DNA from 3 places in the Bacillus pfraonensis genome. Region 1 is predicted to be linked to each of the others. Evidence: predicted binding sites of a transcription regulator. Region 1 holds the regulator's gene; each other region holds the start of a gene.
The links. Region 1 encodes Rex, which represses fermentation and respiration genes when NADH is low (regulators of the CRP and FNR family bind a similar motif). Its sites were predicted from a motif close to TTGTGAAATATTTCACAA; they were not measured.
Positions count from the first base shown of each region.

Region 2: a site for Rex is predicted at 5,356-5,373, ahead of hcp (hydroxylamine reductase). Genes of this name have one in related genera too.
Region 3: a site for Rex is predicted at 5,746-5,763, ahead of pflB (formate C-acetyltransferase). Genes of this name have one in related genera too.

Region 1 covers NZ_JAHCDO010000048.1:2,172-9,784, forward strand. Annotated here, with positions in the region: gene rimI (ribosomal protein S18-alanine N-acetyltransferase) at 1-63, shown strand, start outside; gene tsaD (tRNA (adenosine(37)-N6)-threonylcarbamoyltransferase complex transferase subunit TsaD) at 63-1,079, shown strand; gene KFD70_RS26675 (ABC-F family ATP-binding cassette domain-containing protein) at 1,360-3,285, opposite strand; gene KFD70_RS26680 (redox-sensing transcriptional repressor Rex) at 3,470-4,099, shown strand; gene KFD70_RS26685 (YdiK family protein) at 4,128-4,319, opposite strand; gene KFD70_RS26690 (CPBP family intramembrane glutamic endopeptidase) at 4,322-5,065, opposite strand; gene groES (co-chaperone GroES) at 5,480-5,764, shown strand; gene groL (chaperonin GroEL) at 5,802-7,436, shown strand; purine riboswitch at 7,608-7,613, shown strand, end outside.
Region 2 covers NZ_JAHCDO010000001.1:141,982-149,594, reverse strand. Annotated here, with positions in the region: gene arcD (arginine-ornithine antiporter) at 1-270, shown strand, start outside; gene KFD70_RS00740 (LemA domain protein) at 365-625, shown strand; gene KFD70_RS00735 (DUF8727 domain-containing protein) at 735-2,546, shown strand; gene KFD70_RS00730 (hypothetical protein) at 2,536-4,386, shown strand; gene KFD70_RS00725 (hypothetical protein) at 4,735-5,331, shown strand; gene hcp (hydroxylamine reductase) at 5,436-6,722, shown strand; gene KFD70_RS00715 (chromosome segregation protein) at 6,885-7,373, opposite strand.
Region 3 covers NZ_JAHCDO010000024.1:23,982-31,594, forward strand. Annotated here, with positions in the region: gene KFD70_RS21210 (GNAT family N-acetyltransferase) at 1-354, shown strand, start outside; gene KFD70_RS21215 (YfhE family protein) at 565-684, shown strand; gene KFD70_RS21220 (diglucosyl diacylglycerol synthase) at 1,008-2,174, opposite strand; gene pflA (pyruvate formate-lyase-activating protein) at 2,586-3,317, opposite strand; gene pflB (formate C-acetyltransferase) at 3,386-5,635, opposite strand; gene KFD70_RS21235 (sugar ABC transporter ATP-binding protein) at 6,050-6,865, opposite strand; gene KFD70_RS21240 (serine hydrolase) at 6,957-7,613, opposite strand, start outside.

The sequences.
Region 1 (7,613 bases):
ATTCGTAAACGATACTATACAGACAATTATGAAGATGGTCTTGTAATGTGGGTGAATATATAATGGAAAAAAATACGATTATACTTGGCATTGAAACGAGCTGTGATGAAACGGCTGTAGCAGTTGTTAAAAATGGAACAGAAATAGTGGCAAACGTTGTCGCTTCACAAATCGAAAGCCATAAGCGTTTTGGCGGAGTTGTACCAGAAATTGCATCGCGTCATCATGTAGAACAAATTACAGTTGTATTAGAAGAGGCATTAAAAGAAGCGAACATTACATTTGAAGATATTGATGCGATTGCGGTAACAGAAGGACCGGGTTTAGTGGGGGCTCTTTTAATTGGTGTAAATGCAGCTAAAGCAATTGCATTTGCACATAATATTCCTCTTGTTGGTGTTCATCATATTGCTGGACATATTTACGCGAATCGTTTAGTGAAAGAACTACAATTCCCATTATTATCACTTGTTGTATCTGGAGGACATACAGAGCTTGTGTATATGAAGGAACATGGTTCATTTGAAGTGATTGGTGAAACGAGAGATGATGCAGCAGGAGAAGCATATGATAAGGTTGCACGTACATTATCGATGCCTTATCCAGGGGGACCTCATATTGATCGTCTTGCTCATGAAGGAAAGCCGACAATTGATTTACCTCGTGCATGGCTAGAGCCGGATTCGTATGATTTTAGCTTTAGTGGATTGAAATCAGCAGTTATCAACACTGTGCATAACGCAAAACAACGTGGTGAAGAAATTGCGCCAGAAGATTTAGCAGCTAGCTTCCAAGCGAGTGTAATAGATGTACTCGTGACGAAAGCAGCGCGTGCAGCAGAAGCGTATGATGTAAAACAAGTGTTGCTTGCTGGTGGTGTTGCAGCGAATAAAGGACTTCGTGCACGTTTAGAGGAAGAGTTTGCAAAAAAAGAAGAAATTGAGCTTATTATTCCACCGTTATCCTTGTGCACAGATAATGCAGCGATGATTGCAGCAGCGGGCACAATTGCATATGAGCAAGGAAAACGTGCAACATTAGCTTTAAATGCAAATCCAGGATTAGATATTGAGGCATAGTTATACACATAATTAACCACAACCTGTGGATAAAACCCATATTATCTGTTGATAATATGGGTTTTATTGTGAGTATTGAATGTTTATAACTTTTATATGATTTGTGGATAATGTGGAAAAGTTATTTTTGTGTTTATATAATAAAGGTGGATATGTGCATAAGGTTGTGGATAATTGTGTTAAGGTCAGACCTTTGACCATAGTCTTTTGTATTGAAAAATAAACAAGGTAGTTGAGGGGCTTTCAACTACCTTGTTTTTATCATATGAATATATAAGGGTTATACGTGTAACTCTTCCCATTCCGCCATAAACTTCTCTAATTCTTCTTGTTTGGTTTGCTTTGCTGTTGTAATCTCGCTAGCCCGTTCGTAGTCAGCATATACTTCAGGTAAACAAAGCTCCTCTTCTAATTGTGCAATTTCTTCTTCTAACTTTGCGATGTTTTGTTCAATTTCTTCAATTTTTCGGATACGCTGACGTTCCTGCTTTTTACGTTCTTTTTCTTCAAGATAGCTTAATTTTTCTTGAGCAACGCTTTTTTGAATAGGTACATCATTTTCTTGCTGTTCAAATTCTGCCCGTTCAATCATTTCATTTTTCTTTTCAATATAGTAGTCATAGTCACCTAAATATTCTTGTGCTCCCTCTGTTGATAACTCAACCACTGTAGTTGTGACACGGTTAATGAAATAGCGATCATGGGAAACGAATAAAAGAGTTCCAGGATAATCAATTAAGGCGTTTTCTAAAATCTCTTTACTATTTAAATCAAGATGGTTTGTAGGCTCATCGAGAATTAATAAATTAGATTTTTGCATCATCAATTTTGCTAGAGCTAATCGAGCTTTTTGACCACCACTTAGGGAAGATACTGGCTTTAATACATCATCCCCTGTGAATAAAAAGTTACCGAGTATCGTGCGAATTTCTTTTTCCGGCTCTAGCGGATAATCGTCCCATAATTCATTTAAAACACGCTTGGATGATGTTAAGTTTGCTTGTTCTTGATCATAATACCCAATAGATACATTTGAACCGAAAGAAACTTCACCGCTTAACGTCTTCAATTTATTTACAATCGACTTTAATAATGTAGATTTCCCAATACCGTTTGGACCGACTAGTGCGACACTATCACCGCGGGTTAATCGCATATTTACATGCTCAATAATTGGTTCTTTGTCATATCCAATTGAAACATCTTTTACCTGTAATACGTCGTTTCCGCTTTGTTTTTCGATATCAAAGTGGAAGGATGCGGATTTAGAATCACCTAATGGTCTGGTCAGTAATTCCATCCGATCTAATTGTTTCCGGCGACTTTGTGCACGTTTTGTTGTGGACGCACGAGCAATGTTCTTTTGGACAAAGTCTTCTAGTTTAGCGATTTCCTCTTGTTGTTTCTCATAACGTTTCATTTCTTGCTCATATAGTGCAGCTTTTAAATCTAAATATTTACTGTAGTTACCAACATATCGTCTGCTCTCTTTATTAGAAATTTCATATACTTGTGTAACAAGCTTGTCTAAAAAGTAGCGATCGTGGGACACGATTAAAATAGCTCCAGGATAGCCTTGTAAATATTGTTCAAGCCATGTTAATGTATCGATATCTAAATGGTTTGTTGGTTCGTCCAAGATGAGTAAGTCTGGTTTTGTTAATAGTAGCTTCCCAAGAGCAAGTCTTGTTTTCTGTCCGCCACTTAATGTGGAAATTGTTGTTTGGTGTGTTTCCGCTGGAAAACCAAGTCCACTTAAAATGGAGCGAATATCCGCTTCATATTGGTAACCACCTTGATCTTTGTAGTCTAACTGTAATTGATCATAATCAGCGAGTAATTTCTCGTACGTAGCAGCATTTGAAAAGTTCTCTTCCTTACCCATTTCCTGCTCTAACCTTCGAAGTTTCTTCTCCATATGCTGCAGATGTGTAAAGACGGTAAGCATTTCATCCCAAATTGTTAAAGAAGTTTCCAAACCTGTATTTTGGGCTAAATAACCAATAGAAACATCTTTTGGCTTTATAATTTCTCCACCATCGTGAGATAATTCACCGGCAATTATTTTTAATAATGTAGATTTTCCAGCACCATTTCGACCAACTAGTGCAATTCGATCTTTTGTTTGGACTTCCAATTTAATGTTTGCAAGAATTGTTTCAGCACCGTATAATTTTGAAAGCCCATTCACTTGTAATAAAATCAATGTTTTCACCTCAAATAATTTCTTAACTTTGCCATGTTTATATTTCTCAATCATACTAAAAATAGTGTATAGTTTAAAATAAAGAGAGAATTCTTCTCTCTATTATACAGGGAAAGTCATAAGTGCTAAACTTATGTATTTATTTTAAATCTGTGAACAAAGATAGGAAGAGAGGAGAGGTTACATGGATCAGCAAAAGATTCCACAGGCCACTGCCAAACGATTGCCTCTATACTATCGATTTATCCAAAATTTATCTCTTTCTGGTAAGCAACGTGTTTCATCGGCAGAATTGAGTGAGGCGGTAAAGGTAGACTCAGCAACAATTCGGAGAGATTTTTCATATTTTGGAGCGTTAGGGAAAAAGGGATATGGATATAATGTGAATTATTTACTATCATTCTTCCGAGAAACGCTCGATCAAGATGATATAACACGTGTAGCACTTATTGGAGTGGGTAATTTAGGGACCGCTTTCTTACATTACAATTTCACGAAAAATAATAATACAAAGATTGAAATGGCGTTTGATGTCAATGAAGAGAAAGTTGGAAAAGAAATCGGAGGAATTCCTGTATATCATTTGGATGAATTAGAAGAACGTTTAACAAATGATATACAGGTGGCAATATTAACAGTACCTGCTACCGTTGCACAAGCTGTAGCAGATCGATTGGCCGAAACAAATGTACATGGAATTTTAAATTTTACACCGGCACGATTAAATGTGTCAGAAAACATAAGAATTCATCATATTGATTTAGCTGTAGAATTACAAACGCTCGTTTATTTTTTGAAAAATTATCCACAATAAAACGCAGAGGAAATCCCTCTGCGTTTTATTATTGCCTTTTCTTTGTAAATTTGACTAAGATAAGTCGAAGTGCCAAATTAAAATCAATTGTTGCCATAGCAGCGAACAGCAGTGTCCAAAAGTTCCAAATTGTATCTGTAACGTTCGTAATTGCGAAACGTGTAAAGATACATCCAAGAAGGAAATACAGTGCTGCCATGAACAATGGTGAGTTCCTCATATTTAAAATCCTCCGATAAATCCTTGCATTTTTTCTGCTTGTTTGATCATTTCTTGTATTTGTTCGTTACTTACTAGTACTTGAGTTATTGCGACTAATGTATTCATCGCGACATGAGCCATAATAGGAACGATGATTCGTTTTGTTTTCACATATAGAAAAGCGAAAACAAGCCCCATGGAAGTGTATACTAACAAGTGTGTAAAATCAAAGTGAATGGCCGCGAAAACAAGCGAACTAATAATGGCTGCGATAAAGAAATTAAATCTTTTATAGAGTGTTCCAAATAAAATCTTTCTAAAGACAATCTCTTCTAAAATAGGACCGATGATAGATATAACAATAAGGAACCATGGAGTAGCTCTTGCTATTTCCATCAAATCTTGAGTGTTTTGAGAACCAGGATTAATCCCTAATAATCGCATTTCAATATTAGCTGCAAGTATTTGAGCAAACATAGCTAAAAAGAAACCGATAAAAATCCAGCCGATTGTAGCAGGAATGCTAGCTCGCTTCGTATCTAAATGTCTTTCACGTATATCGGTTCTAAGAAGCCAAAGTATAATACATAATGCAATAAAAAAGCTGATGATTGACCAGTGCCCAGCCATGATTTGCATTTTCTGCTCTCGTGAAACTGCCATATTATCATATAGTCCTGTTTTGAAAAGGAGCCATATGCCAAAAATTCCCGATAGTTGCATCAGAATATATGTAACTATAATCCACCAATATTGTTTTTTCAAATGGGTTAACCATCCTTTCTAACTCTAATTTATGAGATAAGGCGAGGAAACATGTGAACATCCCGCCGTGGGATACGTAATAACTGTTTGTATTATTATTTTTTTGTAAATCTTTATTTGAAAATGAAATAGATAACAGGAAAAAGCAGTACCTATAGAGAAAATAACTTATGGCATCCTTCATATTGTAACATACGATAAGTGGAAAAGCCGATTCATATAAAAAGGCTTTCTTGAGAATTATTGCTGTTATTGTTGTATAGAAAAAGTTTATATCGTAATTTGCGAAAAAATTATGATTTTTTTACTTGCAAAAGAAATTTAGATTATTTATTATTATAAGTGTGTTAGCACTCATAGTCTTTGAGTGCTAATAAAGAAAATTTACATAGGAAAATGAGGAGGTTATTGTTCATGCTAAAGCCATTAGGTGATCGCGTTGTAATTGAGCTTGTTCAAGCAGAAGAAAAAACAGCAAGTGGTATTGTATTACCAGACACTGCAAAAGAAAAACCACAAGAGGGTAAAGTTGTTGCAGTAGGTACTGGTCGAGTGCTTGAAAATGGTGAGCGTGTTGCTTTAGAGGTAGCAGCAGGTGATCTTATCATCTTCTCAAAATATGCAGGTACTGAAGTGAAATATGAAGGTACAGACTACTTGATTTTACGTGAAAGTGACATTTTAGCAGTTATCGGTTAATTATATACATTTTAAAAATCCAAGGGGGTCAAATATTATGGCAAAAGATATTAAATTTAGTGAAGAAGCACGTCGTTCGATGCTTCGCGGTGTCGACACTCTTGCAAACGCAGTAAAAGTAACGCTTGGACCAAAAGGTCGTAACGTTGTACTTGAGAAAAAATTCGGTTCACCACTTATTACAAATGATGGTGTAACAATTGCAAAAGAAATCGAATTAGAAGATGCATTCGAAAACATGGGTGCAAAATTAGTAGCAGAAGTTGCTAGCAAAACAAATGACGTAGCTGGTGACGGAACAACAACTGCAACTGTATTAGCACAAGCCATGATTCGTGAAGGTTTAAAAAACGTAACAGCTGGTGCGAACCCAATGGGTCTTCGTAAAGGTATCGAAAAAGCTGTTGTTGCAGCAGTAGAAGAATTAAAAACGATTTCTAAACCAATCGAAGGTAAATCTTCTATCGCGCAAGTAGCTGCTATCTCTGCTGCTGACGAAGAAGTAGGTAAATTAATTGCTGAAGCAATGGAACGCGTTGGTAACGACGGCGTTATTACTTTAGAAGAATCTAAAGGATTCACAACAGAATTAGATGTAGTAGAAGGTATGCAATTCGATCGTGGATATGCATCTCCTTACATGATTACTGATTCTGACAAAATGGAAGCAGTCCTTGATAACCCATATATCTTAATCACTGACAAAAAGATTTCTAACATTCAAGAAATCTTACCAGTGTTAGAGCAAGTGGTACAACAAGGTAAACCACTTCTTATCATTGCAGAAGATGTAGAAGGCGAAGCGTTAGCTACGTTAGTAGTAAACAAACTTCGTGGTACATTCAATGTAGTAGCTGTTAAGGCTCCTGGATTTGGTGACCGTCGTAAAGCAATGCTTGAAGATATCGCAATCTTAACTGGTGGCGAAGTAATCACTGAAGAATTAGGACGTGACTTAAAATCTGCTACAGTTGAATCTTTAGGACGCGCTGGTAAAGTTGTTGTAACGAAAGAAAACACAACTGTAGTTGAAGGTATTGGAAATACACAACAAATCGAAGCTCGCATCGGTCAAATCCGCGCGCAATTAGAAGAAACAACTTCTGAATTCGATCGTGAAAAATTACAAGAGCGCCTTGCTAAACTTGCAGGTGGCGTAGCGGTAATTAAAGTAGGTGCAGCAACTGAAACTGAGTTAAAAGAGCGCAAACTTCGCATTGAAGATGCACTTAACTCAACTCGTGCAGCAGTAGAAGAAGGTATTGTTGCAGGTGGCGGTACTTCACTTATGAACGTATATACAAAAGTAGCTGGTCTTGTAGCTGAAGGCGACGAAGCAACAGGTATCAACATTGTACTTCGTGCATTAGAAGAGCCAGTTCGCCAAATCGCAATCAACGCTGGTCTAGAAGGATCTGTTGTTGTAGAACGCTTAAAAGGCGAAAAAGTAGGCGTTGGTTTCAACGCAGCTACAGGCGAATGGGTAAATATGCTTGAGTCTGGTATCGTAGATCCAACAAAAGTAACTCGTTCTGCACTTCAAAACGCAGCATCTGTTGCAGCTATGTTCTTAACAACTGAAGCTGTAGTTGCTGACAAACCAGAACCAAATGCACCAGCAATGCCTGACATGGGCGGCATGGGCATGGGCGGTATGGGCGGAATGATGTAATTTCGTTCGCATAAAAAAACATCCATCTCTAATAGAGATGGATGTTTTTTTGTTGTACATGGAAGAAAAATTATTGCGATAAAGATTTAATCACACTGAGAAAATAATTTCTGTAGAATTTTGTCGCTTTCTCTCTTGACCATATTGATACTTCATTGTTAGAATCTAGGAAGATAA
Region 2 (7,613 bases), on a different contig from region 1:
ACGAAGGAACTAAAACGTGCGAGACTAAAAAATGGAATACTCGCTTTAATTGCTTCATTATATTCTGTATGGTTGATTTATGCAGCAGGCTTAAAAAACTTATTACTTGTCTCAATCGTATATGGGATTGGACTTGTTGTTTATATGTTTGCTCGAAAGGAAAAAGGAAATCGCTGTTTTTCTGGCATGGAGAGATATGTTATGGGTGTAATTGTGATTGCAGCAGCAGTATCACTTTATATGCTTGTAACAGGTACTATAAAAATGTAAAAAGTCCTTCTGAAGGACTTTTTTTCTTTACATACAAGGAATTTTATTTTATTCACAGAATATCTAATATATAAGATGTTTAGGAGGGATGAGAATGAAAGAAAAAGAACAATTATTAAGAATTATGGAATTGGCAAGTGATTTGCGAAAAGTATTAGTGCAAGAATCGTTTTTTAATCATCATCCCGAATTACGTGGAGCAATTGAAAATTTGGCTGGTTCTGTGGAGACTTTAGCAAGTCTGCAGCATAATAAAGATGAAAATGCTGAGGATAAACTACGATATGTACTTGCTAAAATGAAAATTGCTAACAATGCGATTATGCAGGAGAAAAAGGCTTTTCCTTCTCATTAATATAAGTTTTACTTTTTGAACCTGACGTAGTACGTCAGGTTTTTTGTTTCTAGTTTTCTTTTATAGTTCATACAATAAGAACAGCATGAAAAAAAGAAGGTGATTCGTATTGAAGTTACATAAAGCTCTCCACTCCAGTTTTATAAAGCGGATGTATCACATGAGGTTTCTTGGGAAGTTTGTTGAAGGTGAGGAAGACAAAAAAGGTACTTTTTCTGTACAATGTCTTTCACAAATCCCTTCAATCTTGAAATCGCAATTTGAAGGCGAAACATATTTATTTGAAGGGCTATATGCAAACAAAAAAAATGAGAGAATCTTTGCGGACTTGAAGAAAAAAAAGTTAGAAAGACAATTGGTACTATTTCGCCTTTATTATGAAAGAGGGAACTTGTACGTTGAATTAATATGTACAGAACAACGAGAAATCGCGGATGGATATAAGATCATTCCGTCGCCCAGATTAGTAGGATATAAAAAAAGAGAATCTTTAGAACGAAAACTAGGTAATGGATATTTATCTTTCCTTATTCCTAAATTTCCACAAGATTTCGAAGTGCCTGAACTATTATGGTATGAGGGGAGATTATATGGAAATTTATCATTAAAAGCATCCATTAGTTCAATTGCATATTGCGAACAAAAAAAGGAATGTAAATATATCGAGGTTGATAATTGGAACAAGTATATAGAAGTGAAAGCGGATGATCATTTGTATTTTGTACGAGAAAATATGTATGATCAGCTTTTAAAGAAAATCACAGAAGAAGGAAAAAGAGTGGAAGTAGTAGACATAAAAATGCAAAAAGAAGAACCAGAATGGAATGAACGTGAATCTACATTTATACAATATGTACAGGATGTAATCAATAATAAAGGATTGTATTTAGATGCAACGGATATTTTTAATTTTCATATTAGCGTAAAAACAAATCTGTTAACAATTCTTGCTGGTATCCCAGGAATCGGAAAATCAAGCTTTGTGCAGGCGTATGCCGAAGCATTAGGATTAACGTATGGAGAAGAATTATTATGGATTCCAATTTCTCCATCTTATCAAGAACCACACGATATACTAGGCTATCTGCATCCAAATGGAACATATATCGAGAGTGAAACGAAGTTAGTTCGAACATTATTAAAAGCATATGAAAATCCAAATCAACTTTATATGATTGTATTTGATGAAATGAATATGTCACATATTGAACATTGGTTTACACCATTCTTATCTATTCTTCAATTAGAAAAGAAAAATCGTATCCTTTCTTTATATGAGGAAGGAAATGAGATCGAAAATATAGTTCCATCAAAAATCGAAATTGGTGAAAATATTATTTTTATCGGAACTGTGAATTTTGATGAAACAACGAAAGAATTATCGGATCGCTTATTAGATCGAGCAAACCTCATTACACTTCAAAAAATTCCATTCTGTGAAATCAATATGCAGCAAAATCAAGGGATACAAATCCCGCCACTGCAAGTTACAACAGGAGAATTTCGTATGAATTGGTTACGAAATAAAGAGATAATTGATGTGTTTTCTGAAGAGGAATTAGAACTACTAGACAAATTACATGGCTTAATATCATCACATGACGCATCGAAAGGTGTTTCTTTTCGATGTGCTGCTGCGATTGCAACTTATTTGCAAAATATCCCCCAAAAAGATAATCAATCTTATATGATTAGCCGAGAAGAAGGCTTTGATTTGCAAGTAAAACAACGTGTTTTAACAAAATTACGTGGTACGGAAATGACAATTGGTCCACTTCTTCGTGAAGATGAAAAGAAAGGTCTATCGCTGGTAGCATTATTACAATCGCCACTTGCGAATTGTGTCTCGGCATTTGAACATTCTCTAGCTTATATAAGACAAAAACGGCGTGAATTGGAGTTGTATGGGTATGCCAAATGAGGAGGAACATGCGACGGAAATTGTAGACACAAAAGATAAGCTCCCGTTTGTATTAAAATTAATTATTGGAACGGAAGGGAAGGGAGACTTTGTATTTTTGAATCGTCTTTGTAAACGCACAACAACAATAGCGCATTGTGTTTATAAAGTGCAAGAATTAAAAGCATTACGCTTGATGTTACATTGCCAAAAGCCGGTTCGTGTCACTTTTATATGGAATAAAGTGTATGAAGGGCAAAAAGACAAGAAAGAATGGCAATATGAATTGCATGAAAAAAAACAAAAAGTATTATTATATGAACATGGAAAAACAGATTTTTTTTATCCCTGGCGCTGCGGTTTGTATCATTTTGAGGTGCAAGTGGAAGAAGACGTATATTATGGAGCGTTTCAAATTGTCCCTAAAAATTTTGTTGATGATCAATTCGAAACGATTCAAAATTATGTGAAGTCCATTTTGAATGAAATTATGCTAGACCGCGGTTATTATAAAAAGACATTCTCAACACTAATTGATATTGAAGACTCTTCTTATTTAATACTACTTCGAATGCTGCCACAAAAAATGAAAAAAATAAAACAGCTTTATAAAAAAGTTGAAGAGAGCACTAGGTATATAGATAGGTATGAGTGGGAAATAAGGGAACGAAAAGCGACGATGAAAAGTGTGATAATGAGCGAGAAAAAGCCTTATGCTAAGCATTATAACCGTAGATTTATAGAACAAATAAATAGTTTGGAGAATGCTTTTCTGAAATTTACAACGAAACAGTTTTATCAATATTTGCTTGAAGCGCAGACATTCTTACAAAAGACAATTGAAATATTAGAACGAGCAACGCATACAAAAAAAGAGGAATATCAATCTGTGAAAACAATTATGAAAACCATTGAAAGAAACGGATCTGTAACAGACAGGGAGAAGCAAAAATATCGGAATATTCATTTGCTGAAAGAGGCAGACTTACGGAAAGCGTCCGTGAAAATACAAGAGTATAAAATTTTAAATCATATTGTACATCAAGCTGTACTGTACTTTCAAAATTTGTTGAATTCTCCATTCTGGAGAGGCGTTTCTGAAAAAACAAATATAACTATGCATGCTTTACCTGTTACACACAGGCAACTATTATATCATTTAGAGTTTCTACCACGTTATAATCAACAATCTCCAGCTTTATTATTTGTTTATAAACCCACGTTTTTAGTGTATGAGTATTATGCATTTTTCATCATTATTTCTCTATTGCAACAGTTAGCATTTAAAGATGAAATTCCACTGCGTGAACAAATTCAAACCTATTTTTATTTGGATGGTTTGCAAGACGGCACAACAATTGTTTTAAATCGTGAAAACATCCAAATCCATGTAGCGTTTAATGATCTTATTGAAACGCATCCGCTTATTGCACTTAGTAAAGGTAGTCATTTTTATAATGGAGAAGATACGAAAAAGCCAGACATTCGTCTAGATTGTTATGTGAAGCAAGGAGAACGTTATGAGTACCAATCGTCTATTATTATTGAAGTGAAATATAGTCCGATGTTTAATATTTTTCAGCCTGTAGGTAATACAAAAGCAACAGAGCAAATGTACAAATATTGGTCCATTAAATATGTGGAAGAACAAGATGGAAAACGTATTTTTCATCGAAGGGCAATCCATGAAGTGATTTGCGTATACCCAGGCAGTCATATGCATGGGAAGAAAATAGAAGCTGGTTGCGGAGTCTTTTTGCAATTATATCCATATAAAACGAAGCAAGGAGAAGAGAAATTAGCTGGAAAACACGGCCTTGTGCAAATTTTTGAGAAGTGGTTAAAAAATATTGGAACATAAAAAGAAATCCTCCTCTGTGGAAAGGGTTTCTTTTTGTGTAGGTAAATTAAATTTTGCAGTAAGGAAAATGATAGTATTTTTGAATTGGTGTACTTTATATGAATAGTTAGACATACACTTTATGAGTAAAGACAGTCTAGTGTTTCATACAATTTTGATGAATGTAAAGTATTTTTAAGTATTGTAAAAATTTCACATGAATCTAAAACTTGAATAGGAGATTGCTTTGTTTTATAGAATATATTAATTTAGTAAATATTTTTAGTTGCATGCGGAGATTTGTTCTTATATGATATATGATGAAAGCGTTATCAAAATGTAGAACGGTGATGGGAAAGGCGGGAAAATATGTTCCAGCGTGTTCAAACAAAGGAAGAACATTTTTGGTTCGAGCAACTGTGGGGAGATTTTTGTGAAGAGAGAGAGTTAATGTTTGTAGAACGTAATTTAAATCCATCACGATTTTTATTAATAGAAGGTGGGCATGCTATCGGTACAGTAGAGTGTATTCGATATACGACACCTGAACATTCTAATTCTGAGTTTTTCTATCCGTTTTCTGAAAATGAATTGGTGAAAGGGTTAAAAAATGTTTATGAAATAGGAAAGTTAAGTATTGTGAAAACGTCGCGCGGGAGAGGACATTTCAAAAGGTTAACAGCTATTTTATTTATACACGCTTTAGAAACGAAAGCTGAGTGGTATATTGCTGTTGTTACAAAAAGAATGTATATGTATTTACTTACACTTGGTTTTCCAATTGAGCCAATCGATGATCCGTTTCCTTTTCATGATACATTGCAAGGGGTACCTGTTCGGATTCATGCTCGGAAAGGATTAACGCATTTGTATTCTTTAAAAGAATTTCGAGATGTTATTCAAGGGAATGCTCATGCCCAAGCATTAATAAAAGAAAACAGTAAAAATATTATGTTAACAAGGTGAAGTGTCACAAATTCTTATAAATTATTGTGATTGATATCACATCCTTTTCTCTTCATGTATATTACGCTTTAGTTGTAATGATTGATTAGGAAAGGGTGGGGGATATGTTTTGCTATCAATGTGAACAAACGCCAACAGGTGGATGTAAAATAATCGGTGTTTGCGGGAAAAATGAAACAATTGCAAGTTTACAAGATACGATTGTATTTGGATTAAAAGGAATTGCTGCTTATCGTACTCACGCTGCGCAGCTAGGGCATACAGATCCATTTGTAGATGCTACAACTCATGAAGCGTTATATATGACATTAACGAATTCTAACTTTAATGAACAAGAACATATTGATATGGCTATGAAAGTTGGAAAATCAGCTTTAAGAGTGATGGAGTTGTTAGATGAGGCACATACGAATCATTTTGGTGTTCCAGAACCTGTTCAAATTACACAAAATCGAGTAGAAGGTAAGGCAATTGTTGTTACGGGTCATAATTTATTTGCATTAGAGGAATTATTAAAGCAAACAGAAGGAAAAGGAATTAATATTTATACGCATTCAGAAATGCTACCAGCACATGGATATCCACAGTTGAAAAAATATAAACATTTAAAAGGAAACATTGGTAAAGCATGGTATGACCAGCGACGTCTCTTTGAAAAATTTACCGGCGCAATATTAGCTACAACGAACTGTGTTATGCCAATTAAAGGATCGTACTCTGATCGCTTCTTTTCATATGATATTGCCGGACTTGAAGGTGTACAGAAAATTGAAAATGATAATTTTGCACCATTGATTAAAAAAGCATTAGAGCTTCCTGCAGTACATATGGAGTCGGATGAACAGCTCGTAACAGGTTTTCATCACAATACAGTATTATCATTAGCACCAGAAATCATCCAGGCGGTAAGAGAAGGGAAAATTAAGCGCTTTTTTGTCATCGCAGGTTGTGATGCTCCAGGTAAAGGCGGCGAGTATTATCGTGAATTAGCAACGTCACTTCCACAAGAAACGGTTATATTAACAACTTCGTGCGGGAAATTCCGTTTTAATGATGTGGATTATGGTGTGGTACCAGGTACGGAAATCCCACGTTACATTGATCTAGGGCAATGTAATAATTCTATCTCTACAATAAAAATAGCAGCGGCTTTAGCTGATGCTTTTCAATGTGAAGTGAATGAATTACCAGTTAGTATTGTTTTATCTTGGTTTGAACAAAAAGCGGTGGCAATTTTACTTGGACTATTTAGTCTTGGAATTCAAGATATTCGTATCGGTCCAAAGGCACCTGAATTTATTTCACCTGGTGTGCTTAATGTATTACAAGAAACATTTGGTTTAAAACTTATTACAACTGCAGCAGAAGATATGGACATGATGTTATCGTAACAAAAAGGATGTCTTAATGAGACATCCTTTTTGTTATACAGTAAAACTTCCATTAGCGGAAGTTTTTTCGTTTGTCACCTCAATCGGATTACATAAAAAAGCGCATGATATGTGACTAGGGGGGAGTCAATTATCATGCGCGAATCAACGTTTAAAAAAGAACTAAAATCCAAATATACTGAAAATCATTTTGCGACGTTTCGGTTTTTCTTTTCGTTCATAAGTTGGTGCGATATCAGTTTTGATATCAGGTGTGATGTAAAGTGGTTCTTTTTTTTCAAGAGCAGCCTCTAATTTTTGAATTCTATTCATCATTTCTTCCATTTCTCTGCGATGTTGTAGCAATTGATAATTGACGACGTCATCCGCTTTATCTTGCATTTTTTCTTCTATATGATTTAAACGGTGTGTAATGGTATTTAATTGTGTAACAAATTTTTCGAAATCAATTGATGATTCTGTAGCTAGTGGTGAAGTTTGTTCGATTTGAGAACGATGATATTCTAACATTTTATCTAAGTCGTCTTGAGTGAAAATGAAATGACCGTATTTGTTTTTTTCTATATTGAGATTCAATTGTTGTGCAATCCGAACCACTGCCTTTGGGCTAACACCTAACTTCTTCGCAATAACGGGTGTTTTATATTCCAAGGTAAATCCCTCCTATATATATCCTGTTGAATGATTTCGATGTAGGAAGTCTCTTCCCTGCATGGATGACAAAAGAAGTGAGGAATCGGCAAAGAAAGTGTTTTTTCACGAGAATTAGTTTTGTAGCATATAAATATTTCAAAAAAGAGAGAAAAATGTCTATTTTTTGTAATGATTCCTGTTTGACGGAAAGAAGATAATTAGATTATCATAAATATAATTATCTTTTTTATGTGTGCA
Region 3 (7,613 bases), on a different contig from region 1:
ACTTTATTTGATGTGCAAGAAAAAGCTGGATTTCTTGGTACATGGCTAGGAAAACCTTATCATGGCAAAGGATATAATAAACTAGCAAAAGATGCTTTTTTCAGCGAGCTTTTCTATGAATTAGATATCGAAACAATCTTTATGCGCATTCGCAAAGTAAATATTCGTTCGATAAAAGCAGCTGAAAAACTATCATATGTAAACCTAGCAAATGAAACTAGAAAAGCTGTTTATGATCAAATTAACGCAATCGAAGAAGTATATAACTTATATGAAATTCCAAAGGATCAATATACCCTTTCTACAATGCGCGACACTACATTCCAAGATACACATCATTTAAAAGAAGCGTAATAATATATATCCATTTTAATTTTCGGACATATAGCATGAGCCTAAACCTCTCCATGAGCGGATACTCTCACACCTAAAAGGAATGGTTGTATGTCGGTCTTTCAATGCGTATTTATATAATTATAAAATGAATATACTTGTTGATTATGTATATCTCCTTGTGTCATTGGAAACGATAGGTAATAACTTTATGACACGAGGTGATCTGTAATGGATAGAAAGAAACGTGAAAAAGCAAGAAATACATTAAATAGTACACAAGAGGTTCTTTATCAGCGAGAGTTTCGCAGAGCGGATCGCGCAGCAGGATATCGTCCTAAAGGTGTGTAATTATAAAGTGAAACTTGAGGGATTTTTTACTCCCTCCTATCAAATTTATACAGATTAAAGATTTACTCCTTATATAATAAGGAGTATTTTTGTGGAAAACTTTATCCACAGAATTAATAGAATTGTGTATAAATTTAACGATTATTGAGGATAGATATGTATTTAATCACATATAATCCACTTAATTTGTGGATATTTTTTCAGAAAATTGTGGATTATGTGGATATCATTGTTAATATTCTGATTTTACCTTCTATTGAGAGCGTATTCTTTTGTGGATAACATAACAAAAACCCTCTTTCAAACAAAAAGAGGGTTTCACATTACGTAAAAGATTGAGCAAGAGCTGGAGATTTCATTGGCATGTGATTAGATTGTGCATGATTCTCTTCTAAAATTGTATCAACAATATGAGAGGCTGGTTCTGGACGATAAATGCTTCTCATCGCTTCTTTCATTTGTAAAAGCTTCATGTCATCTTCTAACAACGCTTTCGTTTTCACAAAAATCTCAGCATCTTCACGAACTACAACTGCTGCTCCTTTTTTCTCAAAATATAGTGCATTTTCATTTTCTTGTCCTGGTACAGGTTTGTATAAAATGACAGGTACTTGTAAAGCTGCTGCTTCACTTAATGTGATGCCTCCCGGCTTCGTAATCATACAAGAAGTGACACGGAATAACTCATCGATGTTTTCTACATAGCCAAATACTTTTAGTACTTCAGGATCCTGTTCCTGCAGTACTAACAATTCCTGTTTGAGAGCATCATTTTTTCCGCACACAACAGCTACTTGCAGATTAGGCACTGACATAAATGATTGGCATAATTCCTTTACATTTCCTAATACACCATGAGCCCCTGCTACAATAAGCAAAATCTTTTTCTCTCGAGATAACTGATATTTATTATATATAAGTTCTGAATTCATAGTTAACTCGAAGTTTCTACGAATCGGAATCCCTGTTTCCACAATTTGCTCTGAAGGCACACCGATTTCAACCATTACTTTTTTCACATGATCTGTTGCGACAAAATAACGATCTACTTCACGATGAATCCATATTTTATGCAAACAGAAATCTGTTAGCACATTATAAACAGGAATTGAAAAACCTGTTTGTTTTTTCAATTCTGGTACGGCAATAATCGGAAATGTATTAATAACAATGTCTGGTTTTTCCGCATGCAAGAGTGCTTTTAAACGCTTTCTCCCAAAGTTTGCATACCACGATGCGATTTTTTTATCATAAATTTTCTCTACACCGTAATAAAACAAACGATATAACTCTTTACCTATTGTATAACTTTTTAAATATAGATATTTTGTAATGTCCGTTATGACCGGATGTGATTCTCCAAATAGATCACAAACAATCACATCTTCAATTCCTTTTTGACGAAATGTTTGTTCTAATGTTTTTGCTACTTGCACATGACCATTACCGTAATGTGCAGTTAATATTAAAACCTTGGGGTTTTTTATCAAACAAATCCACTCCTAGCTTTTTCGCTTTCCCGTATTGCATATACGACAATAGGAAAAACATTTTCCTAAAAAAAATTACATGTTTGGATTCCAACACTTTCATGTTAGCTATGTACCTGTCGTGGATATGCAAAGCATATAAGATTGACCCCTTAATCCTATCTGTGCTCATATCTTTATATTATACTTTCCTATAAGAGCTTTCGCAATAACTTACAAATGATCATACTTCATGATACTCGCCCTGCTACTTCTTAATTCTTGTTACTATTTGGTTTTCCCTTTACAATTATGTAAATTTATCCTCTTATTTCTTTACAAAAATATGGATATTCTACTTTCAGTATACTCTTTTCTTCAGATATACTCTAGATTTTATGAAAAGAAAACAAAAAGTCTAATCCATTTGGATTAGACTGCTTGTAAAATATTTTTTGCATTTTGAACATTTTTTTCTGTTGGAGGTTCTACACCTTCAAGAGGATACTTATGTCCAAGGGCTTCCCATTTATATACACCAAGCTTATGATATGGTAAGACTTCTACTTTCTTTACGTTAGAAAGACTTTGAATGAAGTTAGATAATCTCTGCAAATCTTCTTCACTATCAGTAACACCTGGAACTAATACGTGTCTCACCCAAATTGTTTTTTGTTTATTAGATAAATAACGAGCAAATTGTAAAATGTGTTCGTTCGTTTTACCAGTTAATTTACGGTGCTTTTTAGAATCGATATGTTTTAAATCTAATAATACTAAATCTGTATAGTCCATTAAAATATCTAGTTTTCTTTGGAACTCTGGTTCTTCAGAATAGCAACCGCCTGAAGAATCAATTGTCGTATGAATTCCGATTTCTTTACATTTCTTAAATAACTCAATTAAAAAATCTAACTGCAGTAAAGGTTCCCCACCACTCACTGTGATGCCGCCTCCGGAAGCTTCAATAAAGGGAAGGTAACATGTAACATCCTGCATCACTTCTTCAACTGTTATTTCTTTTCCTTTACCAATTTCCCACGTATCAGCATTATGACAATATTGACAGCGTAATAAACATCCTTGTGTAAATATGACATAACGAATTCCTGGGCCATCAACAGTACCACAAGATTCTACAGAATGAATTCTTCCTTTTACCATGTTACTTCCTCCTTTATTGAAACAGCTTCCCTCTGCTTTTTTATTAAAAGCAGAAGGAAACTCTTTACTTACATGCTTTCATGCATTGTACGATTAATTACATCAATTTGTTGTTCACGAGTTAATTTAATAAAGTTAACAGCGTAACCAGATACTCGAATTGTTAATTGTGGATATTTTTCAGGATGTTCCATTGCATCCATTAATGTTTCACGATTAAATACGTTAATATTTAAGTGATGTCCTTCTTTCACTGCATATCCATCAAGCATAGATACTAAGTTGCGAATTTGTACATCATCTTCCTTACCAAGTGCTTTTGGAATAATTGAAAATGTATTAGAAATACCATCTTGTGCATCTTCATATGGTAATTTTGCAACAGATAATAGTGATGCTAGTGCACCTTTTGTATCACGTCCATGCATAGGGTTTGCACCTGGCGCAAATGGTTCCCCAGTACGACGACCATCTGGAGTGTTACCTGTTTTCTTACCATATACAACATTAGATGTAATAGTTAAAATTGACATGGTATGAACAGAATTACGGTATGTTTTATGTTTACGAAGCTTGTTCATAAATGTTTTTACAAGGTTTACTGCGATTTCATCTACACGGTCATCATTGTTACCGTATTTGGGGAAATCTCCTTCAATTTCAAAGTCAACTGCAATCCCGTTTTCATCACGAATTGGCTTTACTTTCGCATATTTAATTGCACTTAAAGAGTCAGCTACTACAGATAATCCTGCGATACCTGTTGCCATTGTACGAAGAACATTCGTATCATGAAGTGCCATCTCAATACGTTCATAGCTGTATTTATCATGCATATAATGAATTACATTTAATGTATTTAGGTATAAACCTGCTAGCCATTCCATTGTCATATCAAATTTATGCATTACTTCTTCATAATCTAATACTTCAGCAGTAATTGGTGCATATTCAGGTCCAACTTGTGCTTTTGATTTTTCGTCTTTACCACCATTAATCGCATATAATAATGCTTTCGCTAAGTTTGCACGTGCTCCGAAGAATTGCATTTGTTTGCCAATTCTCATTGCAGATACACAGCATGCAATACCATAGTCATCGCCATATTCCGGACGCATAATATCATCATTTTCATATTGAATTGCAGATGTATGAATAGACATTTTCGCACAGTAGTTTTTAAATTTCTGTGGTAGTTGTTTAGACCAAAGAACTGTTAAATTTGGTTCTGGTGCTGGTCCTAAATTATCTAATGTATGCAAGAAACGGAATGAATTTTTCGTTACTAATGGACGACCATCAAGTGCAATACCACCAATAGATTCAGTTACCCAAGTTGGATCACCGGAGAATAATTCATTGTAATCAGGTGTTCTTGCGAATTTTACAAGACGTAATTTCATAATGAAATGATCGACAATTTCTTGCGCTTCTTCTTCTGTTAATGTACCCTTTTCTAAATCTCTTTCAATGAAGATATCTAAAAATGTAGAAGTACGACCTAGGCTCATTGCTGCCCCGTTTTGCTCTTTAATCGCTGCAAGATAAGCGAAATATAACCATTGGAATGCTTCTTGTGCATTTGTTGCTGGTTTAGAAATATCAAAACCATGAGAAGCTGCCATTTGTTTTAATTCTTGCAGTGCGCGAATTTGTTCAGATAGCTCTTCACGTAAACGCATTGTATCTTCGCTCATTACACCGCCAGTTAAATTCAAATCTGCTTTTTTCGCTTCAATTAAATGATCTACACCGTATAACGCTACGCGGCGATAGTCACCGATAATACGCCCACGGCCATATGCATCTGGAAGACCAGTAATAACACCTGATTTACGAGCCGCTCTCATTTCCGGTGTATATGCATCGAATACACCTTGGTTATGCGTTTTACGCCAATCTCTGAAAATACGACTAAGTTCTTTATCCATTTCATATCCATAAGCTTCACAAGCTTGCTCTGCCATACGAATACCACCGTATGGTTGTAAAGAACGTTTAAATGGTTTATCTGTTTGGAAACCAACTACTTTTTCAGTATCTTTATTTAAATATCCAGGACCGTGAGATGTAATAGAAGAAACAATGCTTGTATCCATATCAAGGACGCCGCCATTATCACGTTCTTGTTTCGTTAAATCCATTACTTGATTCCAAAGTTGTTTTGTTGCTTCTGTTGCTCCCGCTAAGAAAGATTCGTCCCCTTCGTAAACGTTTACATTATTTAAAATGAAATCACGAACATCAATCTCTGCTTTCCATTTTTCACCTTTAAAGTTTGTCCATGCATTTTTTACAGTTTCTAATACTTGAGTCATCCTAATCTCCTCCATTTTTGATTAGTACAGGACTAAGATTTTTTATATAACAGCTTACACATTTAGAATACTACTTTTTTGAAAAAGCGAACGAGATAGTTGTGACATGTTTGTGAAATATTGAGCAAATTACTATACACATAGTGTTAACTCCAATTAAAACTCTTTTAAATTAACACTTTCCTTAATTGTATTTTTTTGGTATCCTTATAAATGAATCCTATTCTGTGGTATAAAGAGTCATACCCATTTCAAACTGTAATACCCTTATATCTTATTCTGTTATATTTTTTCTAAAACAGAATAGAAAGAAGTGTACCTGTTTGGTACACTTCTTTTCATAATGAATAAGATATAGCTTGTGATTAAATTAAGGCATAATCTAGAATAACGAAGATAACGTTTTAGATGTTTTTAATTTTTCAAAGTTATAATTGCAGCCACAGCGTAATATATCGCTGATTCTAATTCCGCATGTTCCGCTACAGATACTGTAATAAGTGATCCTCCACTTGCTGAGAAATATTGAACCGCTTCTAATGGAATGCCATCCTCTTTCACATCGATATAAGTGCCATCTTGCCATTTCCCCTGTTGCAATGTCGCAGATAAATCTCCTGTTACTTTCCCAATCTCTTTTCCTTCAACTGATAAGAAGCACCATTCCCATCTTGTTAAACTTAACAATTGATTGATTTCCCCAATTTTCTCTCCCATTAAGCTATAAAAGGTATATGAGTTTCGTACACCTCTTTTTTTCTTGATTACTAACAGCTCTTCTCCTAATTCATTGAATAAATAAAATTGTTGCTCATACATTCCTTTAAAGAAAAAGGATAAGATACTTTTCCATATCGTTTGAATCTGGGAATCATACTTTTCTTTGAGCATCCCCATTGTATTTCCATCTAGTCCAAAGTATGTAATTGTCGTAAAAAAATTAGTTTCCCTACGAACGACAAACCTCCGCTGATCCAACAATAGAGAGCTTTCTTTATCTTGAATGATTCTTTCTATTTTTTTCGCTCTGCTTCTTTCTATCAAACTATAAATCAGGAACATACATGCTGGTAATACAACACTTATTACTTTCAGATTCTCCTTTTCTGAACTAAAAAGTGTTCCGCTTTGATATTCCACTACAAATCCAATCATGATAATAATCCATACAATAATAGCTAAATATAAAGTTCGTCTCGCATTTCGTGCATGGTGCTTATGAATACTCATAACATCACCCTTCTCCCCATTTTTTCCATTATCTCAATAAATATATCCTTCCTCAACTCGTAAAAAAGAGACTACCCCCAAGGATAATCTCTTACACTTCAATATGCTGTAGCATTGTGTAAATATCATTATTAAGCGTACCAAATGATTTAATGTTATTTTGAATATTAGATAATAAAATAACATACACATTCCCACTTCTACTAAATCCATTTAAGCAATTCCATCCAGGCATTACACCGTGATTAGAGTAACTTCCCGGATTTACATACCAACCAAATCCATAATCTTTTTTAAATGCTGTAAACATTTGATTATAGCTTTCTTTAGATATTAGCTTCCCAGAAAATAGCGCTTCATTAAATAAATATAAATCATTTGCACTCGTATATATATCACCATTTCCATATAATTGTGACATATTTGGAATAGCAGGAACTGTCATATTATTATTTACAACCTTGTAACCAGTCGACGGATACTTTGTTTTCTCTAATTCCGTTCCGAAACCTGATTGTTTCATCCCTACAACATCAAAAATATGTTGTTTAATATACTCTTCTAACGGTTGCCCGCTAACTTTTTCAACGATGTAACCAAGTATTGAGTAATTTGAATCCGAATACTTCCATTTTTCACCTGGATTAAATAAACGTTTTTGCTGCCCAATTCGCTTCAACAATTCCTCATGAGAAATATCATCTTCTCCTGCCTCATATTCAGGAATTCCTGATGTGTGTGTCAATAG